DNA from 3 places in the Mesorhizobium sp. BHscii genome. Region 2 is predicted to be linked to each of the others. Evidence: riboswitches for the same ligand, from Rfam matches in the RefSeq annotation. Region 2 holds a riboswitch; each other region holds the start of a gene.
What was found. Region 2 has a riboswitch for cobalamin ahead of ACWTU7_RS09630 (aromatic ring-hydroxylating oxygenase subunit alpha). Riboswitches for the same ligand answer to the same signal wherever they lie in the genome.

Region 1 (4,546 bases), on a different contig from region 2:
CCAAACCTTTTGATCGCATAGCCACCGACAGCTGCAGGAGAAGATTTCAATACTGGTTCAAATCACAACAAAGAGTCGCTCAGCATCTGGCCCGTACATATAGAGGATGCACTTGCCGTCGCCAAACTCATCGCCATCAAACTCACCGACCGAAGCATTGCCGACGACTTGCTCTAGCCGATCTTCCAGCGCGAGAATGGAAGCGCGTTCTTTCGACGTTCCAAACTGCCCGTCATTCAGAAGAAGATAGACGATTACCGCTTGTTCCAACAGACAGTTCTCCGGCTGAGAAGTAATCAGAACTCGATTCCTTGCTGTGCCTTCACGCCGGCGGAAAAGTGATGCTTGGTCACGCACATCTCGGTGACAAGATCGGCGGCATCGACCAGCGCCGGTCTGGCGTTGCGGCCGGTGGCGACGACATGCAGGTTTTCGCGGCGCCCTTTCAGCGCCGCCACCACTTTGTCGAGATCGAGATAATCGTAGCGCAGCGCGATGTTCAGCTCGTCGAGCACCAGAAGGCTGATCGATGGATCGGCCATCAGCTCGAGCGCCTTGGCCCAGGCCGCTTCGGCGGCGGCGATGTCGCGCTTCAGATCCTGCGTTTCCCAGGTGAAGCCCTCGCCCATTGTATGCCAGACGACCCGGTCGCCGAAGGCGGCAAAGGCGTCCTTCTCGCCGGTGTGCCATTTGCCCTTGATGAACTGGACGACGCCGACGCGCCTGCCGTAGCCGAGCATCCTCAGCGCCAGCCCGAAGGCGGCAGTGGTCTTGCCCTTGCCGGGCCCGGTGTTGACGATCAGCAGCCCCTTCTCGACCGTCTTTGCCGCGACCTCGGCGTCCTGCACCGCTTTGCGCTTGGCCATCTTGGCGCGATGGCGCTCCTCGTCCTTGGGATCGATAGTATCAGCCATGTCACTTCACCTTGAGCGGCAGTCCCACCACCATCAGCAGCACCGTATCGGACACTGCCGCGACTTGCTGGTTGAGCCGGCCGGCGGCATCGCGAAACCGGCGAGCCAACGCATTGTCCGGCACGATGCCCTGGCCGACCTCGTTGGAAACCACGAACCACGGCCCGCGCGGTCGTGACAGCACATCCGCCAGCCCTCGGCATTCGGCCTCAACGTCATGTTCGGCCAGCATATGGTTGGTCAGCCACAAAGTCAGGCAGTCGATCAGGACGGGCCGGCCGTCAGGCAGCGCCTCGATCGCGCCGACGAGATCGAGCGGCGCGTCGATGGTCGTCCAGCCCTCGCCGCGCCGCGACCGATGCAGCGCAATACGTTCGCGCATCTCGTCGTCATAGGCTTGCGCCGTGGCGATATAGGCCCACGGCGCCGGGCAGGCCGTCGCCAATTTTTCGGCATGCGCGCTCTTGCCGGAGCGTGCACCGCCGATGACCAGGGTCAGCGTCCCGGTAACGCGATCAGGCAAAGCTGTCGCGCAGGCCGGTCGCGGTGCCGGTCAAGCGGCCACGCACCACGCCGACGATGCCGCCGAGCACCAGCCAGAACACCAAATTGGTCAGCGTCACCGCCACCACGAACTGGTGATGCAGGCCTTCTGGGATCGGCGATTCGAAACTGTCGGGCTGCGGCGCGCCGACGATATGCGGCGCCACGATCAACGCTCCGGCGATCAGCGCCAGTGGCAACGACTTGCGGAAGGCAAGCAGGCCGAGACCCGCCGCGGTCGCCATCACGGTCGCCGTCCACCAGATCTGGCGCTGGGTGAGATCGGCCGCCGGCATCGCTGGCAATTCGGGCGGCAGGCCAAGGTTCGGAGCCAGCGTGAATACGGCAAAGCCGGCAAAGCCCCAGAACAGGCCCTGACGCCAATTGCCGATGCCGCCGGCGAACTCCGAAGCGGCGACCAAGATCAGCGCAAAGCCGATGCCGGTGACCACATTGGCAACGATATTGAAGGCGAAGCGCTCGAAGCCGTCGGCCGGCGTCCAGCCCTCCTCTTCCGGGGCGGCAGCTTCGGCCGGCGCTGGCGCCGCGCTGGTCATAGCATTCGTATCGCCGGCGTTCGCAGCCGGCGCCGCGGCATGGTCATGCGTGTGACCACCGCCGGCCTGTTCGTAGACTTCCGCTTTCAGAATGAGCGGCACCGTGGCATAGGCCTGCATGCAGGCGAGAACGACGCCTGCCACAAGCCCTGCGATCGCCGCGATGAACACGACGTTGCGAAACAGTGTCATGATGTCAGCCCCTCGTCAGTGGCAGGGGAACGCCATCGAATGGCGATAGTCGTGAGCGGCATTGTGGACCGCATCGATATGCGAGAAGCCGACAAAGCCCATCACGAAAATGCCGAGAAATGCAGCAAGCGCCAGCTGCACGAAGCGCGACTGCGAGGAGACGGAAGTGCCGAGCGAGACGGAAGCGGTATTCATGTCTTGTCCTTTCGCCCTCCACCCGAGGGCATAGAAGTCAGTTTTCCTGTCGCCGGCAGGTCTCCTGGCTCGCGGATCAACGCCCTTCCCCACCTTCCCGAAGAAACTCTTCAGTGGCATATGGAGAGGACTAACCGCACACAGTTGCGGGGGCAGCCACGGCATTGGGCCAACAATTCGCCCTCACCGCATTCCCTTTAGGGCGCCGTGCGTCCGAATGGACGCACAAGGACGCTCTAACACTTAGACTCTGCGCATGACCTTTCCGGAACCGATTCCGGTTTCGGGATCATGCGCGGCTCCAAACGGAACCGACGACAGCTGCGACTATAGGCAGAATCGTCGCGTCCGGCAAACCAAATTCCGCCAGCCACCAGCGCGAATGCGCCTCTCGACAGGCCAGCCAGCCCGGCGTCGCGATTGACAGTGTTCGCGACCGGGTGTCGGCTGGCGTATCACAGGAGCCGGTCATGCAGCCCAGCCCGAGCGAGCACGATCCCTATAACGGTTTGACGCGACTTGAACCGTCGCTGCCGTCATCGGCCTACTGGGACATTGAGGCCTATCAGCGCGATCTCGACGCCATCTGGTATCGTAGCTGGCTGCTCGTCTGCCGAGAGGCCGACCTTGCCCAGCCGCTGGCGTTCAGGACGTTCTGTGTCGGCACTGAGGAGATCGTCGCGGCTGGTGTCGATCTATGGCCGCGGCCTGATGGGTCGGGACGACGACCCCGAACGGACCCGTCACGCCGACAATGATGCGCCGGAGTTTCCGGTGGCCTGCGGGCCGGAGCCGTGACATGGTTGCGAGACGGGCGCGTCCACGGCCGGTCTTTCCCGACCTGACTTCAGCCGAGCGTTCCGCCGGGCAGACCTACGCCACCAACCTGCCGTCGATGTTCATCGTCGGCCATGTCGACTATGTCAGGACCGTGCGGCTGGTGCCGCTCGGCTCGGAGCAGACCGAACTGACCGCCGAATGGCTTTTTTCGTCCGAAGCGCTCGCCGATCCAACGGCTGATATCGACAACATCGTCGCTTTCGGCAGGCAGGTGCTGGAGGAGGACGCTGATATCTGCGAGATCAACCAGAAAGGCCTGCGCTCGATGCGCCACAAGGCCGGCATGCTGATGCCCGAGGAATATGAATTGCATCGCTTCCACAACTGGGTGCGCGAGCGGCATACAACGCTTTCACCAAATTCTGACGATCAAAGCGACTTCGGCAGATACCGCCAGGTCACAAAACCGCAGCCCGCCGCCAGCAGGCCGAGCGTGGCGAACACCGAGCCCAGCCCGAAAAACGCCAGCACCACCGAATAGACCAACGGCGGTGTCAGCTCGGAAAAGTCGAGATAGGTGCGATAGACTGCCGCCATCTCAGCCCTTTCATAGAACCGCACCGAGCGCATGAAGGCGGTCGAGCCCAACGCGTCGAGAGCGATGGCGAAGAGCGCGCCGCACAGCAGCAGGGCGCCGGTAAGAAACGGCACGGATTCGCCGACGGCGCCCGCCGCCAGCAGCATGGCCGACAGGGCGAAATAGGCTGATGTCATGGTTCGCCGGCCGCCGAAACGCTGCCCCACTCTGCCCCAGAAGATGGCCGTGAACAACAGCGCATTGCCCGCTGAGACCAGCAGACCGCCAGCGAGCTCGCCCTCGCCTGTGATCACCATGAACAAAGGCCCGTAGACGAAAAATGTCGTCCAGAAGCAGGAGCGGCCGAAGGCGATCAGCCAGGCCAGCCTGAGACGCGGCTGCGCGACGAAGCGGCCGATATTGGCGAGCGGATTGGCCGGCCGCGTCTTGCCAGGGCGGATCGACTGATTGTCGCCGAGCCGGTAGGTCCAGAACAGCCCCAACAGGGCCATGGCGAAGATGGCGACCGCGCCATGCGCGGCATAGATGCCAAACCGCGTGTAGAGGAAGATGCCGAGTGTCGGCCCGCTTGTCCAGGCGAGCATCGACCACGCCATGCGCAGCGATTCGGCCTGCATGAAATCGGTCTTGCGGATGTGGTCCATAATGTAGAGGCTGAGCGTGATGGACAACGCGCTGGCGCCCATCACGCGGCAAAGCATGCCCACCAGCTGCCCGGTGAGCGTGTGCGTGACGAAGAACAGCGAGCCGACGGCAAGCAGGCAGGC
Region 2 (4,546 bases):
CCGGCAAATGCGCTGCCGGCGACGGCCAGAACGGCGGCGGTCGCAAGAACAATCTTCGTCATTTCAGTACTCCTGGATTTTTCGTGTTCCACCAGCGCGGCGGGCAAATGCCGCCGCTGCTGTTGGGATCGACACTAGTTGTTGCCGAAGAGGTTACGGTCGCTGCCGTGGACGGGCTTCTCGTCAGCCGGAACCGGCTTCTGCGCCGAAGCCGAATTCTGAATCGAAGCCGTGTACGAGCTGTTGTCGACCGCAGCGGCCGGCTGGTTGGCGCCGTTCGATCCAAAATTGTCGCTGCCGGCAAAAGCGCTGCCGGAGACGGCCAGAATGGCGGCGGCGGCAAGAATGATCTTCTTCATTTCTAGTACTCCTGAAGTGTCGTATCCCCTCAGCGCGGCGGCCACGGTCTTTATGAGAGACAACGCCGCTCTGCTGTTTGGGATCAGCTGTTAATTGTTGCCGAAAAGGTTGCGGTCAGCGCCCTGGACAACGGGCTTTTCAGCGTGAGGCGGCTTCTGAATGGAAGCCGTGTACGAGCTGTTGTCGACCGCAGCGGCCGGCTGGTTGGCGCCGTTGGACCCATAATGGTCGCTGCCAGCAAAGGCGCTGCCGGTGATGGCCAGAACGGCGACGGCAGTAAGAGCAATCTTTTTCATTTTTGGTACTCCAGTATCTTAATTTTCCGTCCGTCTAGCGGCGTGTCTTGGGAGGAATTCGCGTCGTTCGGACAGCCCCGATGTGGGAAGGCCATTCGGCGGATTCCAATCACTAAGTTGTTCCGTGTGGACCAAGAATCTACACCTTGAAATTGTACCAGATGCTTCCAATAGTGTTATTTTATGTTTTGTTTCAGAGGTTTATGCCAAAGGCGCCATTCGACCATTTGACGAATTGCCGGACCTGCGTTCACAGCGTCATGCACGCATTGTCAACAGAACGAACCGTTCGGTTCGATTTTAGAAGCGGCTTAAAAAGCCGGTGCTGAGTTGTTGTCGAATCGTTAACCATTTAGGCGCCCTGCAATGGTTAAATCCGGCGTGCTTTCAGAACCGGCAGCGCTCGCAGCCAGGTGCAAATTCATCCCCCTCAAATCCCGGCCCACAGGGTTTCGCCGCCGTGTCGCGCCGCATGGATACGATGTCGCTTTCATGCCGACAGTCGGCCAGCCGTCATGATTAGATCACGCCAACTCAGGTGCCGCTTGGTGACGACGAAGCGGAGAATTGGGAAGCCGGTCAGAACCCGGCGCTGCCCCCGCAACGGTGGTGGAGTTCAAGTCGCAACGGGAGACCACTGGGCCACAAGCCTGGGAAGGTGTCGCGATGAGTCCGCAAGGACACTCCAGAGCCCGGAAACCAGCCCGAGATTTCTAGACACGACTGATCGCGGTGGGCGGTCAAGAGGTGGATGATGCATGTCTGGCCTGTCGCCGGCCTGCGAGCGATCCTTCCTCCATCACCACCAGTTCAGTCTTTGGAGCGACGTGCGTCCATTTGGACGCACAAAACACGCTCCAAGACTTTGAATTGCGCATCGTGCTTTCCGAAATCGATTCCGATTTCGGGCCGATGCGACGGCTATAAGGACAGGACATGGATGCGCGCAACGACATGCTGAGGCTCTTGCACGGCCGCAGGGCAGGCTATTCGCTCGAGCAGCCCTTCTATACCGATGCCGATTTCTTCAAGCTCGACATGGAGCTGATCTGGTATCGCGACTGGCTGTTCATCGGCCACGATTGCGAGTTGCCGAAGCCGGGCAGCTACATCACTGCCCAGATAGGCGACTATCCGGTCGTGCTGGTCCGCGACCAGCAAGGCAGGATCAATGCCTTCCACAATTCCTGCCGGCATCGCGGCAGCCGCGTCTGCAACGCCGACAAAGGCACGGCGGCGAAGCTCGTCTGCCCCTATCACCAGTGGACCTACGAGCTGGATGGCCGGCTTTTGTTCGCAAGGCAGATGGCGGACGGCTTCGACAAGAGCCAGTTCAGCCTGAAGCCGGTGGCTTGCGAAAGCGTTGGCGGCTACATCTTCATCTGCCTGGCCAAGGAGCCCGCCGATTTCGCGCCGATGCGCGCCATGATCGAGCCTTACCTCCTGCCGCACCGGTTGCGCGAGGCAAAAATCGCCTTCGAATCGACCATCGTCGAGAAGGGCAACTGGAAGCTCGTCTGGGAAAACAACCGCGAGTGCTACCATTGCGCCGGCAACCATCCGGAACTGTGCAAGACATTCCCGGAAGCGCCGACCGTGACTGGCGTGCAGGGCGCCGATAGCGATCCGGAGATGCTCGTGCACTGGGCGAAATGCGAGGCGGCGGGCTTGCCGAGCAAGTTCCGCATCGATCCGGCCGGGCAGTATCGTGCCACCCGCGCGCCGCTCTTGCGCGATGCCGTCAGCTACACGATGACGGGAAGACGCGCGGTGAAGAAGAACCTTTCCGACAGCGTTTCGACCGAGCGCATCGGCTCGCTGCTGCTCTATCACTATCCGACGACCTGGAACCACGTCCTCGGCGACCATGCCGTCACCTTCCGCGTGCTGCCGATCAGCGCCACGGAAACGGCCGTCACAACCAAATGGCTCGTCCACAAGGACGCGGTCGAAGGCGTCGATTACGATCTCGCCGAACTCACCCATGTCTGGACCGAGACCAACGATCAGGACCGCCGCATCGTCGAGGAAAACGCCTTCGGCATCCTGTCGCCGGCCTATGAGCCCGGCCCCTATTCTGAACTGCATGAGGGCGGCGTCATCCAGTTCGTCGAATGGTACGCCTCCTTCATCGGGCCGCGCCTTGCCGAGGACGGCCGGCCGGCGTTGCGCAGCGTCGCCTGAGAAAGATCAAGGGTATGAATGCGATGACGGATCTCGGGCTCTACCGCCATCTCGACGAGATGGCGCCCTGGAACGACAGGCTTCAGGTGCTGGAAGTGATCGGTGTCAGCGACGAGGCGCCTGACGTGAAGACTTTCACCTTCCGCTCCGACAACCAGACCTGGTTCCGCTACAGACCGGGGCAGTTCGTGACACTGGAACTGCCGACCACTGACGGCCCGCTGATGCGGACCTATACGCTGTCGTCCTCGCCGTCGCGGCCGTTCTCGATCGCGGTGACGGTGAAAGCGCAGGCCGGCAGCCTCGGCACACGCTGGATGTTCGACAATCTCAAACCCGGCGTTCACGTGAAAGCCTATGGGCCGACCGGCGACTTTTCGCTGCACAGCCACCCCGCGGCCAAGTATCTGTTCATTTCGGCCGGCTCTGGCGTGACGCCGATGATGTCAATGCTGCGCTGGCTGAACGACTGCGCGCCATGGACAGATGTCGGCTTCGTTAACTGCGCACGAAAGCCCGAGGAGATCATCTTCCGCAAGGAGCTCGAACTGCTCGGCAGCCGCATGCCGGGCCTAACGCTTGGATTCATGATCGAGGAGCGCTCCAGCCGCGAGGGCTGGTTCGGCCATATGGGCCGGATCGACGCGATACGGCTGCCGCTGCTGGCGCCCGATTTTCGCGAGCGCGAAATTTTCTGCTGTGGTCCCGACCCGTTCATGCGCGCCGTGCGGCAGATGCTTGAGGCGGCGGGATTCGACATGGCCAACTATCATCAGGAGAGCTTTGCGGCCCCAGTGGTGGAGGAAATACTGGCCCCGTTCACATCACCGGCAAAGGGTGGGCCGGCAAAGGGTGGGCCGGCAGAGGGCGGGGTCGAGACACCTGCCGAGGCCGCAACGCCGATCCGCTTTTCGCTTTCGGATGTCGATGCCGACTGCGTTGCCGGCCAGACCGTGCTGCAGACGGCGCGCGCTTCGGGCGTGCGCATCCCAGCGGCTTGCGAGTTCGGCCTGTGTGGAACCTGCAAGGTGAAAAAGGTCTCGGGCACAGTCGAGATGAGCCACAATGGCGGCATCCTCGATCACGAGATCGATGACGGCTTCATCCTTGCCTGCTGTTCGAAGCCACTGACGGCGCTCGAAATCGACGCCTGACCGGCGAGGCGGCTAAAGCGCGTCGCGTTTGGCCGGCCTTATGCGACGCGCTTTACGTTGTCGTTTTCTACGCATGTCATTATCGCAAAACCGCTGCACACTTTTGCGCGACATGCATTAAACCCCGTAGCGCTCGGTGCGGATGAGGCCTGCCGGAACGCCGGCATCGATCAGCGCCTGAGCGGCGGCCGACACGAAGGCATTCGAGCCGCAGACAAAGGCGAACCTGGGCGGCGCGGGCAGCCGCACCATCGATTGCTCTATCATCGCGGCATCGACCCGCCGCGAATAGTCCGCCGGGCGCCGGGCGGCCTCGCGGGTCAGCGTCAGCACCAGATCGAAGCCGTCGCGACGATCGTCGAGGCCGATCAGCTCGTCGCGAAAGATCACCTCGTCCCAGACCCGTGCGGAAAACACCAGTGCCACGGGCACCGCCGATCTGCGCGCCGCGCGATGGCGGATCATCGCCATCAGCGGAACCACGCCGGACCCGCCGCCGACCAGCAGAAGCGGACCGCCGTCGCCGTCGTACCAGACGAAGTGGCCGCCGAG
Region 3 (4,546 bases), on a different contig from region 2:
TAGATGCCGCGAAAACCCTGCTAGCATGGCGCGGAATCATCGTCCAAACCTTGGGTCGAACGCCAACAGAGTGCCGTCTGCATGAAGGAAAAAATCTCGCTCGCCATGGCCCGGCGCATCGCGCTTGCCGCACAGGGGTTTGCCGATCCTCGCCCTAACAGCACGCCTGATCGCCGCCATCTGGCCCGCGTCCTTGCCCGCACCGGCCTGCTGCAGATCGATTCCGTCAGTGCGGTGGTGCGTGCTCACTATATGCCGCTCTATTCGCGGCTTGGCCCCTACCCGCTTGCGCTGCTCGACAACGCCGCCGTGACGCGCAAGCGCAAAGTCTTCGAATATTGGGCGCATGAAGCCTCCTTTCTGCCGGTCGAGACCTATCCACTGATGCGCTGGCGCATGGAGCGGGCCGAGCGCGGCGAGGAAATGTATAACGGGCTGGCCAAGTGGGGCCGCGAACGCGCCGCCTACATTGAAGACATCTATCGCGAGGTCGTTCAACGCGGCCCGATCGCCGCTTCCGCCTTGGAAGGCCAGAAAGGCTCGGGCGGCTGGTGGGGCTGGAGCGATGCCAAGCACGCTTTCGAATGGCTGTTCTGGGCTGGCCGCATTACCACGGCGTCGCGTCGTGGCTTCGAGCGGCGCTACGATCTGCCGGAGCGAGTGCTGCCGCCTGCGATACTTGCCCTGCCAGTGCCCTCCCCTGAGGATGCGCACCGCGAATTGCTGCGCATTTCCGCCCGCGCCCACGGGGTCGCGACGGCGGGCGACCTGCGCGATTATTTCCGCCTCTCTCCAGCCGACATCAAGGGCCGGATTGAGGAACTGGTCGACGCCGGCGATCTTTTGCCCGTACGCGTCGAAGGCTGGGACAAGCCTGCCTATCTTTACAAGGACGCCCGTTTTCCGCGCAAGATCGAGGCACGCGCGCTGCTCGCTCCGTTCGATCCGGTCGTCTTCGAGCGGTCGCGCACGGAAAGACTGTTCGACTTCCGCTATCGCATCGAGATCTACACCCCCGTCGAAAAGCGCCAGTACGGCTATTATGTGCTGCCGTTCCTGCTCGGCGAAAGGATCGTGGCGCGCATCGACCTCAAGGCCGACCGCCCCGCCGGCGTGCTGCGCGTCCATGCCGCCTATGCCGAGCCCGGCGCCCCGCCGAAAACCGCCGCCGAACTCTTCGAGGAGTTGAAGCTGATGCAGGGTTGGCTGGGATTGGAGCGCATCGACGTGACTCCGGCCGGCGATTTGGGCCCCGCACTGGCCAGTTTGACAGATGGCCAATCTTGACGGCGTCTGCCATAGACACTTGGGAAGCTCCGTAGGTCGTGCAATGCCATCGCACAAAGTTCTCGACTTGATCTACGATGCGCTGATTGCGCATGGAATGAACGCGATACGCGGGCAGCAGGATGTCACGATCCAGTCAAAGCACCTTCGCTTCGAGGCGGAGGTATTCGACAAGGACCATCAAGGCCCTGACCATCGGCTGGTCCTGGAAATCTACGTTTTCTCGGCGTTGCTTAATACTCAGCCGGTCATTGAATCCTTTGCAGGCTTCGGCGACACGCGCGAACAAGCATTGAATCAGGCGTTTGCAAAATTTCTCGGTGGCGTATTCCATGTGGTCATCGAGGGACTAGCTGATCATGTCTGCGACAACATGCAGGCCGAAGTCGAAATTTGGCGGCGAAACCGTGCCAGTTGGAAGTTCTGGCGAAACAATGTCAGTTGGAAAATCTATGGCGGACCGGTCATCTCCCAAGCTACTACGGAGCTGTGCTCACTGACCCGGGGGTACCCGGCATTCTATGCCCAGTTGGAAAAGCTGTTCACGGCTTCCGTGCCCCCCGGCAGTCATTTTGTGCGGACCTTTCTGGCAGGCTTGAATGGAACGCTTATTAGCGCTGAGGTTCTTCTGGACAACGAGGTTTGGCCAGAAGGCGAAAATCTGGCTGTCCGTCAGGATTGGGACTACGGCGATGGCTACCAAGCAATCCGGCAAGTTATCCTGGCACTGCCGGAGGGCGGGGCGGGAGAACAGTTGGAAGACGAGCATAGCAGTCACGCGTTGACAGGCCCATACCCACAGGCCTAAATCCAATCCAGACGGTCTCCTCTCGGCAAAGGGAGGAGCCAAGAGGGAATGCGGTGCGAAATTCCGATTTCAAATCCGCGGCTGTCCCCGCAACTGTAAGCGACGAGCCAAGGCCGAAAACCACTGGGACGGTCCCGGGAAGGCGGCACCAAGGCGATGACCCGCGAGCCAGGAGACCTGCCGTCTAGGACATAAGAATCCGATCGCCTGGCGGGTTTTCCGGGCAAGGAGCCTGATTTGGAACGCGACAGCAGTTTTTCGGCTGAGACAGCGGACGTATTGCCCGATAGTGATCCCCTGGCCGGCATCACGGTGATTGTCTGCGCCTCCTGCCGTGACGAGACCGGCTCCGACGCCCATCCCCGCGCCGGCGAATTGTTGGCCGAAGACACGCGCCGAGCCGCTTCCGGCGAAAATGTCCGTATCCGCAGCGTCGAATGCCTCGGCAACTGCAAGCGCCGGCTGAGCGCCGCGATCCTGCGCGACGGCTGCTGGAGCTATGTCTTCGGCGACCTGACCGCGACCAGCGGCGCCGATCTCGTCACTGGCGCAAAGCTCTTCGCCACCTCGACGGACGGTCTCATTCCATGGCGCGGCCGCCCCGATAGTCTGAAGCGCGGCCTCGTCGCCCGCATCCCTCCCCTCGACCTTTTGAAGGACCTGACATGACCGCTTCCGTTTCCCGCGTGCCCTGCACCGTCGTCACCGGCTTCCTCGGCGCCGGCAAGACGACGCTGATCCGCCATCTGCTCGAAAACGCCGGGGGCAAGCGGCTGGCCATCATCGTCAACGAGTTCGGCGACATCGGCATCGACGGCGAGATCCTCAAGGGATGCGGCATCGACACCTGCCCCGAGGAGAATATCGTCGAGCTGGCCAATGGCTGCATCTGCTGCACCGTCGCCGACGACTTTGTCCCGGCGCTCGACCAGATCCTGTCGCTGACGCCGAAGGTCGACCATATCCTGATCGAAACCTCTGGGCTGGCTCTGCCCAAGCCGCTGGTCCAGGCCTTCCAGTGGCCGTCGGTGAAGAGCCGGGTGACCGTGGACGGCGTCGTCGCCGTGGTCGACGGACCGGCGCTGGCCGAAGGCCGCGTCGCCAACGACATGGACGCCCTGCAGGCGCAGCGCGCGCAGGACGAGACGCTCGACCACGACGACCCGGTCGAGGAGGTGTTCGAGGACCAACTCGCTTGCGCCGACCTGATCATATTGTCGAAGAGCGACTTGATGGACGCCGCCGGTTCGGCCCGCGCCAATGCCATCATCGGCGAGCACACCGCGCGCGCCGTCAAGATCGTGCCGACCTCGCAAGGTAAGGTCGATCCGTCTGTGCTGCTCGGCCTCGGCCTTGCCGTCGAGGACGACATCGAGAACCGCAAGACCCACCACGACGACGAACTCGACCACGAGCATGACGACTTCGATTCCTTCGTCATCAACATTCCGTCGATCGCCAATCCCGATGAGCTGGCTTTGCGTGTCGCCACGGCGGCGGAGGAAGAGAACGTGCTGCGCGTCAAGGGTTTCGTCGACGTCGGCGGCAAGCCGATGCGGCTGTTGCTGCAGGCTGTCGGTCCGCGCGTCAATCACTATTACGACCGCGCCTGGACCGCTGAGGACGACCGCCGTTCGCGTCTCGTCGTCATCGGTCTGAAAGGGCTGAACCGCCCGGCCATCGAGCGTATCCTCGCCGGCTGACCCCAGGCACGAGCCGCGATGCACATACTCACCACAACATCCGCCTCGCTCGACGATCTCGCCGAGCCCGTTGATCTCAGGCAGACGCCTGCGGATGTCGTGGCGCTGTCCTTCACCGACAGCGATCTGGCCGGGCTGGCGGCGGCGTGGAAAACAGATGCGGATCGCCTGCCGTCGATGCGCCTTGCGGCTTTACGCGACCTGCGCCATCCCATGTCCGTCGACCTCTGGATCGACAGCGTCGCCCGCCACGCCAGGGTTATTTTGGTTCGCATTCTCGGCGGCTATGACTGGTGGCGCTATGGCTGCGACCAGCTTGCCTCGACCGCCCGCGCACGCGGCATAAAACTGGCGCTGCTGCCCGGCGAGAGCCACGACGAGGATCTGCGGCTGATCGAATGCTCGACGCTGCCCCGCGAAGAGCTCGACGGACTGCTCAATTATTTTCGCGAGGGCGGCCCGGCCAACATGACGGCGCTGGTGCAGAGGCTGGCCCGGCTGGCGGGATCGGACATGGCGGTCGCGGAGCCGGTCAGCGTGCCGAAGGCGGGCTATTATGAGCCGGGACGCGGTGTCGTCCCCCTCCCCCTTGAGGGGAGGGTCCGGCCGCAGGCCGGGGGTGGGGTCCGCTCTGAAGTGCGCCGACACCCTGAAGCGCTTCGACAGAAAGAAACGTCGCGCACTGCCGCAACGACCCCACCCGGCCCTGCGGGCCACCCTCCCCTCGAGGGGGAGGGATACGCCGCGC

Region 1: linked by a shared signal. The riboswitch ahead of ACWTU7_RS18245 (CbtB domain-containing protein) and the one ahead of ACWTU7_RS09630 (aromatic ring-hydroxylating oxygenase subunit alpha) in region 2 are both predicted to bind cobalamin.
Region 3: linked by a shared signal. The riboswitch ahead of ACWTU7_RS13375 (DUF1636 family protein) and the one ahead of ACWTU7_RS09630 (aromatic ring-hydroxylating oxygenase subunit alpha) in region 2 are both predicted to bind cobalamin.

Annotation. Positions count from the first base shown of each region.
Region 1 is NZ_JBSPKW010000012.1:177,402-181,947, forward strand. Features, by position in the region: gene ACWTU7_RS18225 (hypothetical protein) at 58-270, opposite strand; gene cobO (cob(I)yrinic acid a,c-diamide adenosyltransferase) at 297-914, opposite strand; gene cobU (bifunctional adenosylcobinamide kinase/adenosylcobinamide-phosphate guanylyltransferase) at 916-1,437, opposite strand; gene ACWTU7_RS18240 (CbtA family protein) at 1,430-2,206, opposite strand; gene ACWTU7_RS18245 (CbtB domain-containing protein) at 2,222-2,401, opposite strand; cobalamin riboswitch at 2,439-2,641, opposite strand; gene ACWTU7_RS18250 (hypothetical protein) at 2,872-3,159, shown strand; gene ACWTU7_RS18255 (SRPBCC family protein) at 3,201-3,722, shown strand; gene ACWTU7_RS18260 (MFS transporter) at 3,611-4,546, opposite strand, start outside.
Region 2 is NZ_JBSPKW010000005.1:96,363-100,908, reverse strand. Features, by position in the region: gene ACWTU7_RS09645 (DUF680 domain-containing protein) at 1-62, opposite strand, end outside; gene ACWTU7_RS09640 (DUF680 domain-containing protein) at 135-359, opposite strand; gene ACWTU7_RS09635 (DUF680 domain-containing protein) at 450-656, opposite strand; cobalamin riboswitch at 1,176-1,378, shown strand; gene ACWTU7_RS09630 (aromatic ring-hydroxylating oxygenase subunit alpha) at 1,593-2,840, shown strand; gene ACWTU7_RS09625 (hybrid-cluster NAD(P)-dependent oxidoreductase) at 2,864-3,994, shown strand; gene ACWTU7_RS09620 (FAD-binding oxidoreductase) at 4,112-4,546, opposite strand, start outside.
Region 3 is NZ_JBSPKW010000008.1:19,927-24,472, forward strand. Features, by position in the region: gene ACWTU7_RS13365 (winged helix-turn-helix domain-containing protein) at 82-1,287, shown strand; gene ACWTU7_RS13370 (DUF6348 family protein) at 1,331-2,095, shown strand; cobalamin riboswitch at 2,091-2,294, shown strand; gene ACWTU7_RS13375 (DUF1636 family protein) at 2,333-2,764, shown strand; gene cobW (cobalamin biosynthesis protein CobW) at 2,761-3,798, shown strand; gene cobN (cobaltochelatase subunit CobN) at 3,817-4,546, shown strand, end outside.